DNA from 2 places in the Streptomyces sp. NPDC001410 genome. Region 2 is predicted to be linked to the other one. Evidence: riboswitches for the same ligand, from Rfam matches in the RefSeq annotation. Region 2 holds a riboswitch; the other holds the start of a gene.
What was found. Region 2 has a riboswitch for cyclic di-AMP ahead of ACFY3C_RS25900 (M23 family metallopeptidase). Riboswitches for the same ligand answer to the same signal wherever they lie in the genome.

Region 1 (5,726 bases), on a different contig from region 2:
GGTGGCCGTCGTACCAGGACACGAAGTCGGCGGCGCCGTACGAGCCGTCCAGCTCGATGCCCGGGACCGGCAGATCCCGGTCGGCCGTGGCGCCGGTGGAGAAGATCACCGCGTCGTAGAAGGACCGCAGGTCGTCCAGGCTGATGTCGTTCGGGTAGTCGACGTTGCCGAACAGTCGGATCTGGGGCTTGTCGAGCACCTGGTGCAGGGCGGTGACGATGCCCTTGATGCGCGGGTGGTCGGGCGCCACGCCGTACCGGATCAGGCCGAACGGGGCGGGCATCCGCTCGAAGAGGTCGATGGAGACGCCGGGTTCGGCGGCCACCTCGGACTTGAGCAGGGCGTCGGCGGCGTAGATCCCGGCGGGGCCGGCTCCGACGATGGCTACCCGCAGGGGGCGCGGCATGATCAGTTCCCTTCGAGCGTGATCAGATACTCGAGTGGGAAGCCTAGACTAAGGCAGACCTAAGTTAGTACACGGGTCCGGTCTATGACCTCATAAGTGGATCTTATGACTTCCCCAGGGGTCTCTTATGGGGGTCGCGTGCCCGGGTTCGCTGCCCGGGGTCTCTTGCGGAGGAGGGCGCGTGGGCGGACACGGGGAGACGACCGTCGTGGTGACCGGCGGCAGCGGCTTCGTCGGCAGTCATCTCGTACGACGACTGCTGGAGCGTGGCTACCAGGTCCGCACCACTGTACGCAGCACCGCGAACGCGGCGAAGATGCGGCCGGTGTGGGTGATGCAGGAGGCGTTTCCGAACCAACTGACGGTGCTCGAGGCGGACTTGCTGAAGGAGGGCTCGTTCGACGAGGCGTTCCGCGGCTGCCCGGTCGTCTTCCACGTGGCCTCTCCGTTCCTCATGCCGGAGCGGATCAGGGACGCCCGGCGGGACGTGGTGGACCCGGCGCTGCTCGGCACCCGCAACGTCCTGGCGAGCATCGAGCGGACCCCGGAGGTCCGGACCCTGGTGTTCACCTCCACCGTGGGCGCGGTGTTCGGTGACTACGCGGACGTCCTGCAGATGGACGGCCAAGTGCTCTCCGAGCGGTACTTCAACACCACCAGCACGGCGGAGAACAACCCCTACCACTACGCCAAGACCGTCGCCGAACGCGCGGCCTGGGACGCCGAGACGGCACAGGACCGCTGGCGCATGGTGTCCGTCAACCCCGGCCTGATACTGGGCCCTTCCCTCACCCCCGCCTCCGAGTCCGGCAGCCTCTTCCTCCTCGACGAGCTGTTCAAGGGCTACTTCTGCTACGGCGCCCCAGACTTCAGCTTCACCACGGCCGACGTACGGGACGTGGCCGACGCGCACATCGCCGCCGCCGAGAACCCCCGGGCCAAGGGCCGCTACATCGTGGCGGCCGAGACGATGACGTCGTTCCACGAGATGGCACGCATCATCCGCACCCGCCACCCCTACGACCCGCGCCTGCCGCGCACCGCGCTCCCGCACTGGCCGGTACGCATCCTGGGGCCCTCCTTCGGCCTCACCCAGGACTACATACGCAAGCACCTCGGCATCCGCTTCCGCGTCGACAACCGCCGCGGCATCGACGAACTGGGGCTCACCTACCGGCCGGTGGCACAGACCCTGCTGGACCACTACGAGAGCTGGCGCGCGCGACGGCGCCGGCCGGGCTGAGGCGGGCGCCCGCCCGCGGCCTCACGCCGGCCGGATCACCCGGTGGATCGCCGCCTCCCCGGCGCCGTAGATCGACTCCTCGCGGATGTACGACCCCGGGCCCGGCGCATGGATCATCATTCCGTCGCCGGTGTGCAGGCCCACATGCCGGTCGTCGTCGAAGAAGAGGACGAGGTCACCGGGTTCGAGAGCGGCCAGCGTGACCGGCGCGCCCCCGAGTGCCTGCTGGTGCGCGGCCCGCGGCAGCGTGACCCCGGCCGCCTTCCATGCCGCCTGGGTGAGGCTGGAGCAGTCGTACGAGTCCGGCCCCGTCGCACCCCACACACACGGCTTCCCGATCTGCGCCCGAGCGAAGGCGATGGCCTTCTCGGCGCGTAGGGCGCGGGGTGACTGGGGGGTGGGGGGTGCGGGTGCGGGTGCGGGTGCGTACGAGCCTGTGTCGGTCGTGGGGGTGGCGGCGACGGTCGTCGGGGTGGTGGTGATGGGTGAGGTGAAGGAGCCGGTGTCGGTGGGGAGGGGGGCGGCTGCGGCTGGGGGCGGGGTGAAGGTGGCGGCGCCGGCGGTCTCGGGTGCGGTGAAGGACCCGGTGTCGGTGATGGCGGGCGCGGCGAAAGCCCCGGTGTCGGTCGGGAGGGGTACGGCGAAGGATCCGGTGTCGACGGTGAGCGGTGCGGCGTAGGCGCCGGTGCCGGTCGGAAGGGGTGCGGCGAAAGCCCCGGTGTCGCTGGGAAGAGGCGCGGCGAAGGAGCCTGTGTCGGTTGGAAGAGGCGCGGCGAAAGCCTCAGCATCGGTCGGAAGCGGTACGGCGAAGGACCCGGTGTCGACGGTGAGCGGCGCGGCGAAGGCGCCGGTGCCAGTCGTCGCAAGGGGCGCAGCGAAGGACCCGGTGTCGGTCGGAAGGGGCGCAGCGAAGGACCCGGTGTCGGTCGGAAGGGGCGCAGCGAAGGACCCGGTGTCGGTCGGAAGGGGCGCTGCGAAGGACCCCGTGTCGGCCGGAAGGCCCGCAGGCAGCGGCGCGGTGAAGGAGCCCGTGTCGGTCAGAGGGGTTGTCGCGGCCGGACGGCTGAAGGGCTCGGTGCCGGCGGGAAGCGCGGTCGCGCCGAGCACGGTGGCCGTCTCCTGCGCCGGGAACACACCGGGTGCCGCCCACTGCGGTGCCCGCCACTGGTCCTCGGTCGGCTGTGGTGCCTGACCCGCCGCGGTGCCCAGGGCGTCCGGCGTGGGAGTGGGCTGGGCGGCCGCGGTGCGCAGGGCGATGCCGCGGGACAACACGTCCCGGGCCGCGGCGAGTTTGCGCCGGTTCTCCGCCTTGGACACGGCTGGGGCAGGACGTCGGGACCCGGTGGCGGGGGCGGGAAGTGCCCGGGACTCCTGCTGCGGGGTCGACGGGGCGGCGGGGAGAGCGGGGAGAGACAGGGCGGCAGGCTGCACCGAGGTGCGGCCCGCCGGTTCCAGCATGGCTCGGCTCGGCAGCTCGGCAGCGGCTCGGCCGGGGAGTTCCAGAGCGGTGCGGTCGGCCGCTACCTCCATGACCCGGCTCGTCAGTTCGGGAAGGGCGCGGCTCGTCAGTTCGGGCACGGGCCGCGCGGTCAGCTCTGCGGCGCCCCCACTCGGCAGCTCCGGCAGCGCACGGGCACCCGTCCGCCCCGAAGGTCCGGCGGGCAACTCCGGCAGACCCCGTCCCGGTGTCCCCCCGTCACCACCGGGGCGATCGCGGTCGGCTCGGTCCGAGGAGCGAGCCGGGGCGGCCTGCCGGTCGGGCATCCGGTCCGCCGGCAGGACCGCGGGTACGGACGGGCCGAGCTTGGCCCGCGCCCCTTCGAACCACTGCTTGGCCACCTCGTCGAGGGCCGGATCCGAGCGCCGGGCCGGCCGCTTGGCCAGCGGAACACCACGGTTCCGTGTCGCCCCCGCCATGGCCCGTGTCGCGTTGAAGTTCCCCGTCTCGTCCTCGGCCCGGTCGTAGAGGGAGTTGATCCGCTGCCGAACCTCGTCGCGGCTGTCCGTCGCCATGAAGGGACGCACTCCTTCCGTGCTCCGCCTACCGAGTCAGCTGTCGGGTTCGGGCGGTCGGTTCCGGAAGGCGTGCCCTACGGCCGCCGCCCGCAAGGGCGTTGGCCGATTCACCCCGAAGTCGGTCGGGTCCCCGGCTCCGGCTGCACTCCACGGTGCACCGGATTCGGCGGAGGCCACGCGGCCCGGCGTGGTTCGCCGGGGGAGCCGTGCGGCCTGGTCGTCAACCTAGCCAATTTGTGTGGCCCGTGTGAAGGTTGAAGTGCGCAATGTCCGATACAGATATGTGATGTTCGTCTTGCCATTCGAGATGAGTCACTCTCCGGGTGGCGCGGTGCCTATGAGATTCTGGTGAATCCTCGGGACGCCTGAACACTCGGGCGCTCGGATCCGTATGGGGCGGGGGATTTCCATGCCGAGCCGCTCGACAGACTCAGAGGTACTTCCGTGGGACGCAACACGCGCAGACGCCCGACCCGTGCACGACGCGCGACCTTCGCAGCGGTCGCCCTGATGCTGGGCGGAGGCGGGCTCGTCGCGGCCAATGTCTACGCCTCGGCCAGCGAGGGCACGTGGGGCGGGGGCGGCGGCACCGACGCGACCGGGCAGGTCCGCTCCGCGGGCATGGCCACGATCGACTGCCCGGACGTCGGCAGCCGGCTGACGACGGTGCCGGACGGCGCCCGTGAGGCCGTCGACGGCGAACTCGCCCAGCTGGACCAGCAGATCGCGGCCGCGTACCAGCAACTCCAGGCGTCGGCCGAGTCCGTCCGCCAGGACCCCACGGCCGCGGACGAGCCCATCATGAACCCGCTGAAGGAGAAGCGGGCGGCCACGATCGAGCGGATCGCCGTCGCCATCGACCAGGTGGGTGACCGGCCGGAAGGACTGGAATCCCTGGCCGCCTGCACCCTGCGCCCCGCCCAGGCCGGCAACGCCGGCCAGGTCGGCGCCGCCCCGAGCGACGGAGCCCAACAGGGCACCGGCCAGGGTCAGAACGGCGCCGGCCAGGGCGGCAACGGACCCGTCGCCTCCGACTACGCGGACATCACCTCCGTACAGCCGAACGTGCCGAACCCGCCCCAGCAGGACGACGCCTCGCGCGGCACGTTCACCTCCGAGTGCGGTGTCAACGCCAACGGGCTGTTCAACTCCGACAACGTGATCGTCGCGCCCGGTGTCTCCAACGGCGCCCACCACTTCCACGACTACATCGGCAACCAGTCCAACAACGCCTTCGCCAGCGACGAGGACCTGGCCGACGCCGAGACCAGCTGTGTGGACCAGGGCGACAAATCCACGTACTACTGGCCGGTGCTGCGGCTGCAGAACGGCAAGCAGGAACGGGACGCCGGCGCCCCGGGCGGCGGCACCGAGGGCAACGCGGGCCAGATCGTCACGGCCAAGCAGGTGACGCTGACCTTCGTGGGCAGCCCGCGCGGCAAGGTCACCGAGATGCCGCGGCTGCTGCGCATCATCACCGGCGACGCCAAGGCCTTCGTCAACGGCCCCGCCAACGCCAACGCCTCGTGGAGCTGCACCGGTTTCGAGGACAGGCAGCTGAAGGACAAGTACCCGCTGTGCCCGTCCGGCAGCGACGTGGTGCGCACCTTCCGCTTCCAGAGCTGCTGGGACGGCCGCAACATCGACAGCGCCAACCACCGCACCCACGTGGCCTTCGCCGGCCCTGACGGCTCCTGCCCCGAGGGCTTCCGGGCGATCCCGCAGCTGGTCCAGCGCATCGTCTACGGCGTTGCCGCGCCGAGCCTGAACGACGGCGGGCGGACGGTGCCGTTCTTCGCGGTGGACTCCTTCCCCGAGCAGCTGCACAAGCCGGTCACCGACCACGGCGACTTCATCAACGTCTTCGACGAGGGCCTGATGCGCGAGATGGTCGACTGCATCAACTCCGGCCGGACCTGCGGAGCCCGCGGCGGTGACGACTCCGGTGCCACCACGGCCCCGAGCCCGAGCGACGACACCGGTGCGACGGACGCCCCGGGCACGGGAACCGGCGGCGCCACGGCCGACCCCGCCACGAGCGCTCCGGCCGACCCCGCCCCG
Region 2 (5,726 bases):
GCTCCGCTTGTCCCAGCGGCAGTCCTCGCGCCGCACCAGCCCGTCCCGCTCCAGCCTGGTCACCGCGTAGGTCAGCCGACTGCGGGTGATCTTCAGGCTCTCCGCGAGGTCCGTCATGCGCAGCCGCCGGTCGGGCGCCTCGGAGAGGTTGGCCAGGACGGAGTAGAACAGGTGTGGCATGCCGGCGTCCTGCTGGAGGTTCCGGTCGATCGCGTCGTCCAGGAGCCGGGCGGCGGCGAGGTACGCGCGCCAGGCGCGTTGCTCCTCCGGAGTGAGCCAGCGGGTCGTCATACCGTCAGTGTAAGTTTGTTTCAAACTTGAACCAAGATCAGCCTTCCGCAGGGGGAGACCGCGCCGATGCCGTACCCGTACGTCCTGCTGTCCGCCGCCGTCTCCCTCGACGGCTACCTGGACGACACCGGACCCGACCGGCTCCTGCTCTCCAGCCCGGCCGACTTCGACCGGGTCGACGAGGTACGGGCCTCGGTCGACGCCATCCTGATCGGCGCCGGCACCATCCGCGCCGACAACCCGCGCCTGCTGGTGAACTCACCCGAGCGAAGGGCGGCCCGCACCGCCGCCGGCCGGCCCGCATACCCGCTGAAGGTCACCGTCACCGCCGCCGGCGACCTCGACCCGGCCGCCAACTTCTGGCACACCGGCGGCGAGAAGCTCGTGTACACGACGGACAAGGGTGCCGAGCGGGCCGCCCGCGCCCTCGGCCGGACCGCCGACGTGGTCTCCCTCGGCCCCGACCTCGACTGGCGCGCCCTGCTGGAGCACCTGCACGACGTGCGCGGGGTGCGCCGCCTGATGGTCGAGGGCGGCGGAACCGTCCACACCCAGCTCCTCCAGCAGGGCCTCGCCGACGAACTCCAGCTGGTCCTCGCCCCGCTGTTCGTCGGCGACCCGGCGGCTCCGCGCCTGTTCGGCCCGGGGGCGTACCAGGGCGGCCGGCTCCGCCTCACCGAGACCCGCCGGATCGAGGACGTCGTCCTCATGCACTACGAGCCCACCGCACCCGGCACCGGCCCGGAACCCGTCGCCGCCGACCGCCACTGGCTGCGCACCGCCTGCGAACTCGCCGCCCTGTGCCCGCCCTCGCAGACCGCCTTCAGTGTCGGCGCCGTGGTGGTCGCGGCCGACGGCACCGAGCTGGCCCGCGGTCACTCGCGCGAGGGCGGCGACCCCGTGGTGCACGCGGAGGAGGCGGCCCTCGCGAAGATCGACCCCGCCGACCCGCGGCTGCCCGGCGCCACCGTCTACAGCAGCCTGGAACCCTGCACCCGCCGCGCCTCCCGCCCCGCTCCCTGCGCCGAGCTGATCCTGCGGGCGGACGTACGGCGGGTGGTCACGGCCTGGCGGGAGCCGGACACCTTCGTGACGGCGGCGGACGGAACCGGGATGCTGCAGAGCGCGGGCGTGGCGGCCGTGGTGCTGCCGGAGTGCGAGGCCCTGGCGAAGGAGCCGAACGCCCACCTGCTGCTCTGAGCGACACCTCACGGATACCTGTGTGCATCGTGTCCCGCGGATGACGTATGCTTGAGACACAACGACGCGGGGTGGAGCAGCTCGGTAGCTCGCTGGGCTCATAACCCAGAGGTCGCAGGTTCAAATCCTGTCCCCGCTACTGAAGACTCAGGGCCGGAATCCAGCAATGGATTCCGGCCCTGAGTGTTTCCCGGCTCCTGCGGCAGAACGCCGAGGCATCCTTCAGCAGAACACCGAGTGGCATACGTCACAGTCGGTCATCCGCTCGGCCCACAGCGGTCGCCCGTCCTCCCCGCTCCCGCCACGCTGGACGCAGGTCAAGGACACAGGAGAAGAGCAGTGCGACCTGGTGAGCTGGAGGAGAGCCCGTACGCCAGGGCCGGCGGCCGACTCCCGCGCGACCCCGCCCCGAACCCCGGCCTCGGCGCGGACCGCGCGCCCCTGCCATCGGACAGACGCCGCGGCCGCCGCCCCACCCCGCGCACCCTGGCCCGCGCCCTGCCCGCCCTCCTGGTCGCCGCCGGGATCGGGTACGACCTGCTCACGCCGCGCGCCTTCACCGCCGTGCCCTTCTTCACGGCCGCCCCGCTGATCGCCGCGCCCCTGTCCTCGCTGCGCACCACGCTCCTCACCGGCCTCGCCGCCCTGGTCGCCACCGTCGTCGTCACCACCCGGACCGGTCCCGCCACGGACGTGCACACGATCACCGAGGTCGTCACCGTGGCCACGGTCGCCGTGCTGGCCGCCGCCATCAACCGCGTCCTGCGCCTCGGCGACCAGCGGCTCGCCTCCGCCCGGGAGATCGCCGAGGCCGCCCAGCGGGCCGTCCTGCCCGAACCGGACGACCGCATCGCCGGCTTCGACATCGCGGCCCGGTACGAGGCGGCGCAGGAGGACGCCTTCATCGGCGGCGACCTGTACGCGGTGCAGAACAGCCCGCACGGCGTACGGCTGGTCGTCGGGGACGTACGCGGCAAGGGCATGGGCGCGGTCGCCGCCGTCGCCGTGGTCATCGGGGCGTTCCGGGAGGCCGCCGAGCAGGAGACCACGCTGGAGGCGGTGGCCGCGCGGCTGGAGCGGGCGCTGGCCCGCGAGGGCACCCGGCGGGACGGGACCGACGCCTTCGAGGGCTTCACCACCGCCGTCCTCGCCGAACTCCCGCACGGCGGCAGCGGCGACGGTGTGGTCCGGATCGTCAACCGCGGCCACCCGCCACCGCTGCTCCTGCACGACGACGGCACCCTGCGCACCCTGGCCGCGCACGAACCCGCGCTGCCGCTCGGCATGGCCGACCTCGGCCGGTGGCCCGACCGCGCGACCGAGTCCGGCTTCCCGAGCGGCGCCACCCTGCTGCTCTACACCGACGGCCTGTCCGAGGCCCGCGACGCCCACGGCCGCTTCTACGACCCCCTGCGCCGGCTCGCCGGACGCCGCTTCCCCGACCCCCGCGCGCTGCTCGGCCGCCTCGCCGCGGAGGTGCGCCGGCACTCCGGAGGCGGGATGACGGACGACATGGCGCTGCTGGCCGTACGGCGGCCCTGACGCCCCGCCAGTGTCACCCAAGGTGATCGGACGGAAGCCCTCCGCATAACATCTGAGACACCATCAAAATTGCCGAGACTCCTGAATGCTGGTCAACTCGCCCGTTTTCCACCGGTCCTGACGCCTACGTCCGCCCCGAAAAACGTTAATGATCAAGCAGAACGGCTTGGAATCTGACGTCCGGGTCTATTAACGTTCGATAACGCAGCGCGGTCGTCCCAGCCGTCACAAGAGGCGGCTCCGTGCGCACGCGCCGAATCCCGCAAGGGAACCGGGGAACCACCACCTTGGGGTGAATCACGCGGATGCCGCCGTGGAAGCACGGCAGGTATACGCGCGTAGGAGACCTTCCTGCTCCGAACCCGTCAGCTAACCCGGTAGGCGAAGGAAGGAAAGGAGTGCGCCTTCGTGGCGTCCAACCGGCCTGCTCCAGAAGCCCCGTTCATGCCGAGCGAGACCGAGACCTTCGGTTACTTCGGCGCTCAGCACACCGACGAGGGCCCCTGGGAGGAGTGGAACCCCACCGAGGAGTCCATCCGGCCGGTACGCGGTCGGCACCGCGTGGGCAAGCAGCGCGGCGGCGGACTCGCCCGCAGCTCCACGGTCCTCGGCGTCGGTGTCATCGCCGCCGTCGGCGCGGGCGGCATGGCCAGCGCCCACACCGGCAAGCCGCCGGTCTCCATCTCCATGCCGGACCTGGACTCCGTCAGCTCCCTGTTCGACGACGGCTCCTCCTCCGACGCGCCCAAGGCCACCACGGCCTCGCTGACCAACGTCGGCACGACCGACGCCGAAAGCGACCAGAGCGACGCGGGCGAGGCCCTGCGCAACCGGATCATGGCCCAGGCCGAGCAGCAGCAGAGCAAGGCCGACAGCAAGGCCACCGCGATAGCGGCGGCCACCGCCGAGAAGCAGGCCGCCGACGCGGCCGCCAAGGCGCAGAAGGAAGCCGCAGCCAAGGCCGCCGAGGCCAAGAAGGCGGCGGAGGCCGCGGCCGAGAAGAAGGCCGAGGAAGAGCGCCTGGCCGCGCTGGCCAAGCAGTACAAGCTGCCGGTCGTCTCGTACACGATCACCGGCACCTTCGGCCAGCCGGGATCGATGTGGTCCTCCGGCTACCACACCGGCCTCGACTTCGCCGCCCCCACGGGCACGCTCATCAAGGCGATCCACAGCGGCACCATCACCGAGGCGGGCTGGGCCGGTGCCTACGGCTACCGCACGGTCCTCACCCTGGACGACGGCACCGAGCTGTGGTTCTGCCACCAGTCCTCGATCAGCGTCTCCGTCGGCCAGAAGGTCAGCACCGGCGACGTCATCGGCCGCGTCGGCGCCACCGGCAACGTCACCGGCCCGCACCTCCACCTGGAGGTCCACCCGGGCGGCCAGGCCACCGGCATCGACCCGATGGCATGGCTGCGCGACAAGGGCCTCGCCCCCTGACACGTCCTTCTCTTGCGGGAACTCGGCACCGGCGGCGGAATGCGATCATCCACCGCCGGTGTTGTCGTAGAGCATGACTTCCCTGCGCACACTCGGCTCCTCCGACCTCCAGGTCTTCCCGCTCGCCCTCGGCGGCAACGTCTTCGGCTGGACCGCCGACGAGGAGACCTCCTTCGCCGTCCTCGACGCCTACACGGCCGCCGGCGGCAACTTCGTCGACACCGCCGACTCCTACTCGGCGTGGATCGAGGGCCACAAGGGCGGGGAGTCCGAGACGATCATCGGCAGGTGGGTCAGGGCCCGCGGCAACCGCTCCGACGTCGTCATCGCCACCAAGGTCAGCCAGCACCCCGAGTACCAGGGCCTGACCGCGGCCAACATCAAGGCGGCCGCCGACGCCTCCCTGCGCCGCCTGGACACCGACTACATCGACCTCTACTACACGCACTTCGACAAGCCCGAAGTCCCGGTCGAGGAGATCATCGGCGCGCTCGACGAGCTGGTGAAGGCGGGCAAGGTCCGGCACATCGCCGCCTCGAACATCTCGGCGGAGCGCCTCCAGGCCTCCCTGGACTTCTCCGACCGCGAGGGCCTGGCCCGGTACGTCGCCCTCCAGCCCCACTACAACCTGGTCTCCCGCGACACCTACGAGGGCCCGTTGCAGGACCTCGCCGCCCGTGAGGGCCTCGCGGCGGTCCCGTACTTCGCCCTTGCCTCCGGTTTCCTCACCGGGAAGTACCGGCCCGGTACGACGGTCGAGAGCGCCCGCGCCGGTTCGGCCGCGAGGCACCTGGAGTCCGAGCGCGGCCAGAAGGTCCTCGCGGCCCTGGACGAGATCGCCGGCGCCCACGAGGCCCCCGTCGCCACGGTCGCCCTCGCCTGGCTGGCCGCCCAGCCGACGGTGACGGCCCCGATCGCGTCGGCGCGGACGGTGGAGCAGTTGCCGGCGCTGCTGGGGGTGGGGGAGCTGCGGCTCACGGACGGGGAAGTGAAGCAGCTGACGGAAGCATCCGCCTGACCCTTATCTCCGCCGCAACGGTGCTCAGCCACGACGGCGCATTCCGGTGGTGCCGAACTCTCCGCAACCGATACGGCTAAGACCGGTACGGGTTGTAGGCGGGGTAGGGTGCCGCCGGACAGCCGTACCAGTAAGGCACCGGCGCTCCGTACAACGGCCGAGCCGGAGCAGCCACGCTCGCCGCATACTCCAGCGCAGGCCGAGCGCAGCGCCTGCGCTGCCACAGCTCGGCGAG

Region 1: linked by a shared signal. The riboswitch ahead of ACFY3C_RS07110 (NlpC/P60 family protein) and the one ahead of ACFY3C_RS25900 (M23 family metallopeptidase) in region 2 are both predicted to bind cyclic di-AMP.

Annotation. Positions count from the first base shown of each region.
Region 1 covers NZ_JBIAWE010000003.1:108,302-114,027, forward strand. The annotation lists gene ACFY3C_RS07100 (FAD-dependent oxidoreductase) at 1-406, opposite strand, end outside; gene ACFY3C_RS07105 (NAD-dependent epimerase/dehydratase family protein) at 588-1,649, shown strand; gene ACFY3C_RS07110 (NlpC/P60 family protein) at 1,671-3,662, opposite strand; cyclic di-AMP (ydaO/yuaA leader) riboswitch at 3,673-3,844, opposite strand; gene ACFY3C_RS07115 (DUF1996 domain-containing protein) at 4,176-5,726, shown strand, end outside.
Region 2 covers NZ_JBIAWE010000012.1:20,186-25,911, reverse strand. The annotation lists gene ACFY3C_RS25920 (MarR family winged helix-turn-helix transcriptional regulator) at 1-291, opposite strand, end outside; gene ACFY3C_RS25915 (dihydrofolate reductase family protein) at 358-1,491, shown strand; tRNA gene ACFY3C_RS25910 (tRNA-Met) at 1,557-1,630, shown strand; gene ACFY3C_RS25905 (PP2C family protein-serine/threonine phosphatase) at 1,831-3,033, shown strand; cyclic di-AMP (ydaO/yuaA leader) riboswitch at 3,275-3,434, shown strand; gene ACFY3C_RS25900 (M23 family metallopeptidase) at 3,442-4,473, shown strand; gene ACFY3C_RS25895 (aldo/keto reductase) at 4,547-5,491, shown strand; gene ACFY3C_RS25890 (PrsW family intramembrane metalloprotease) at 5,568-5,726, opposite strand, start outside.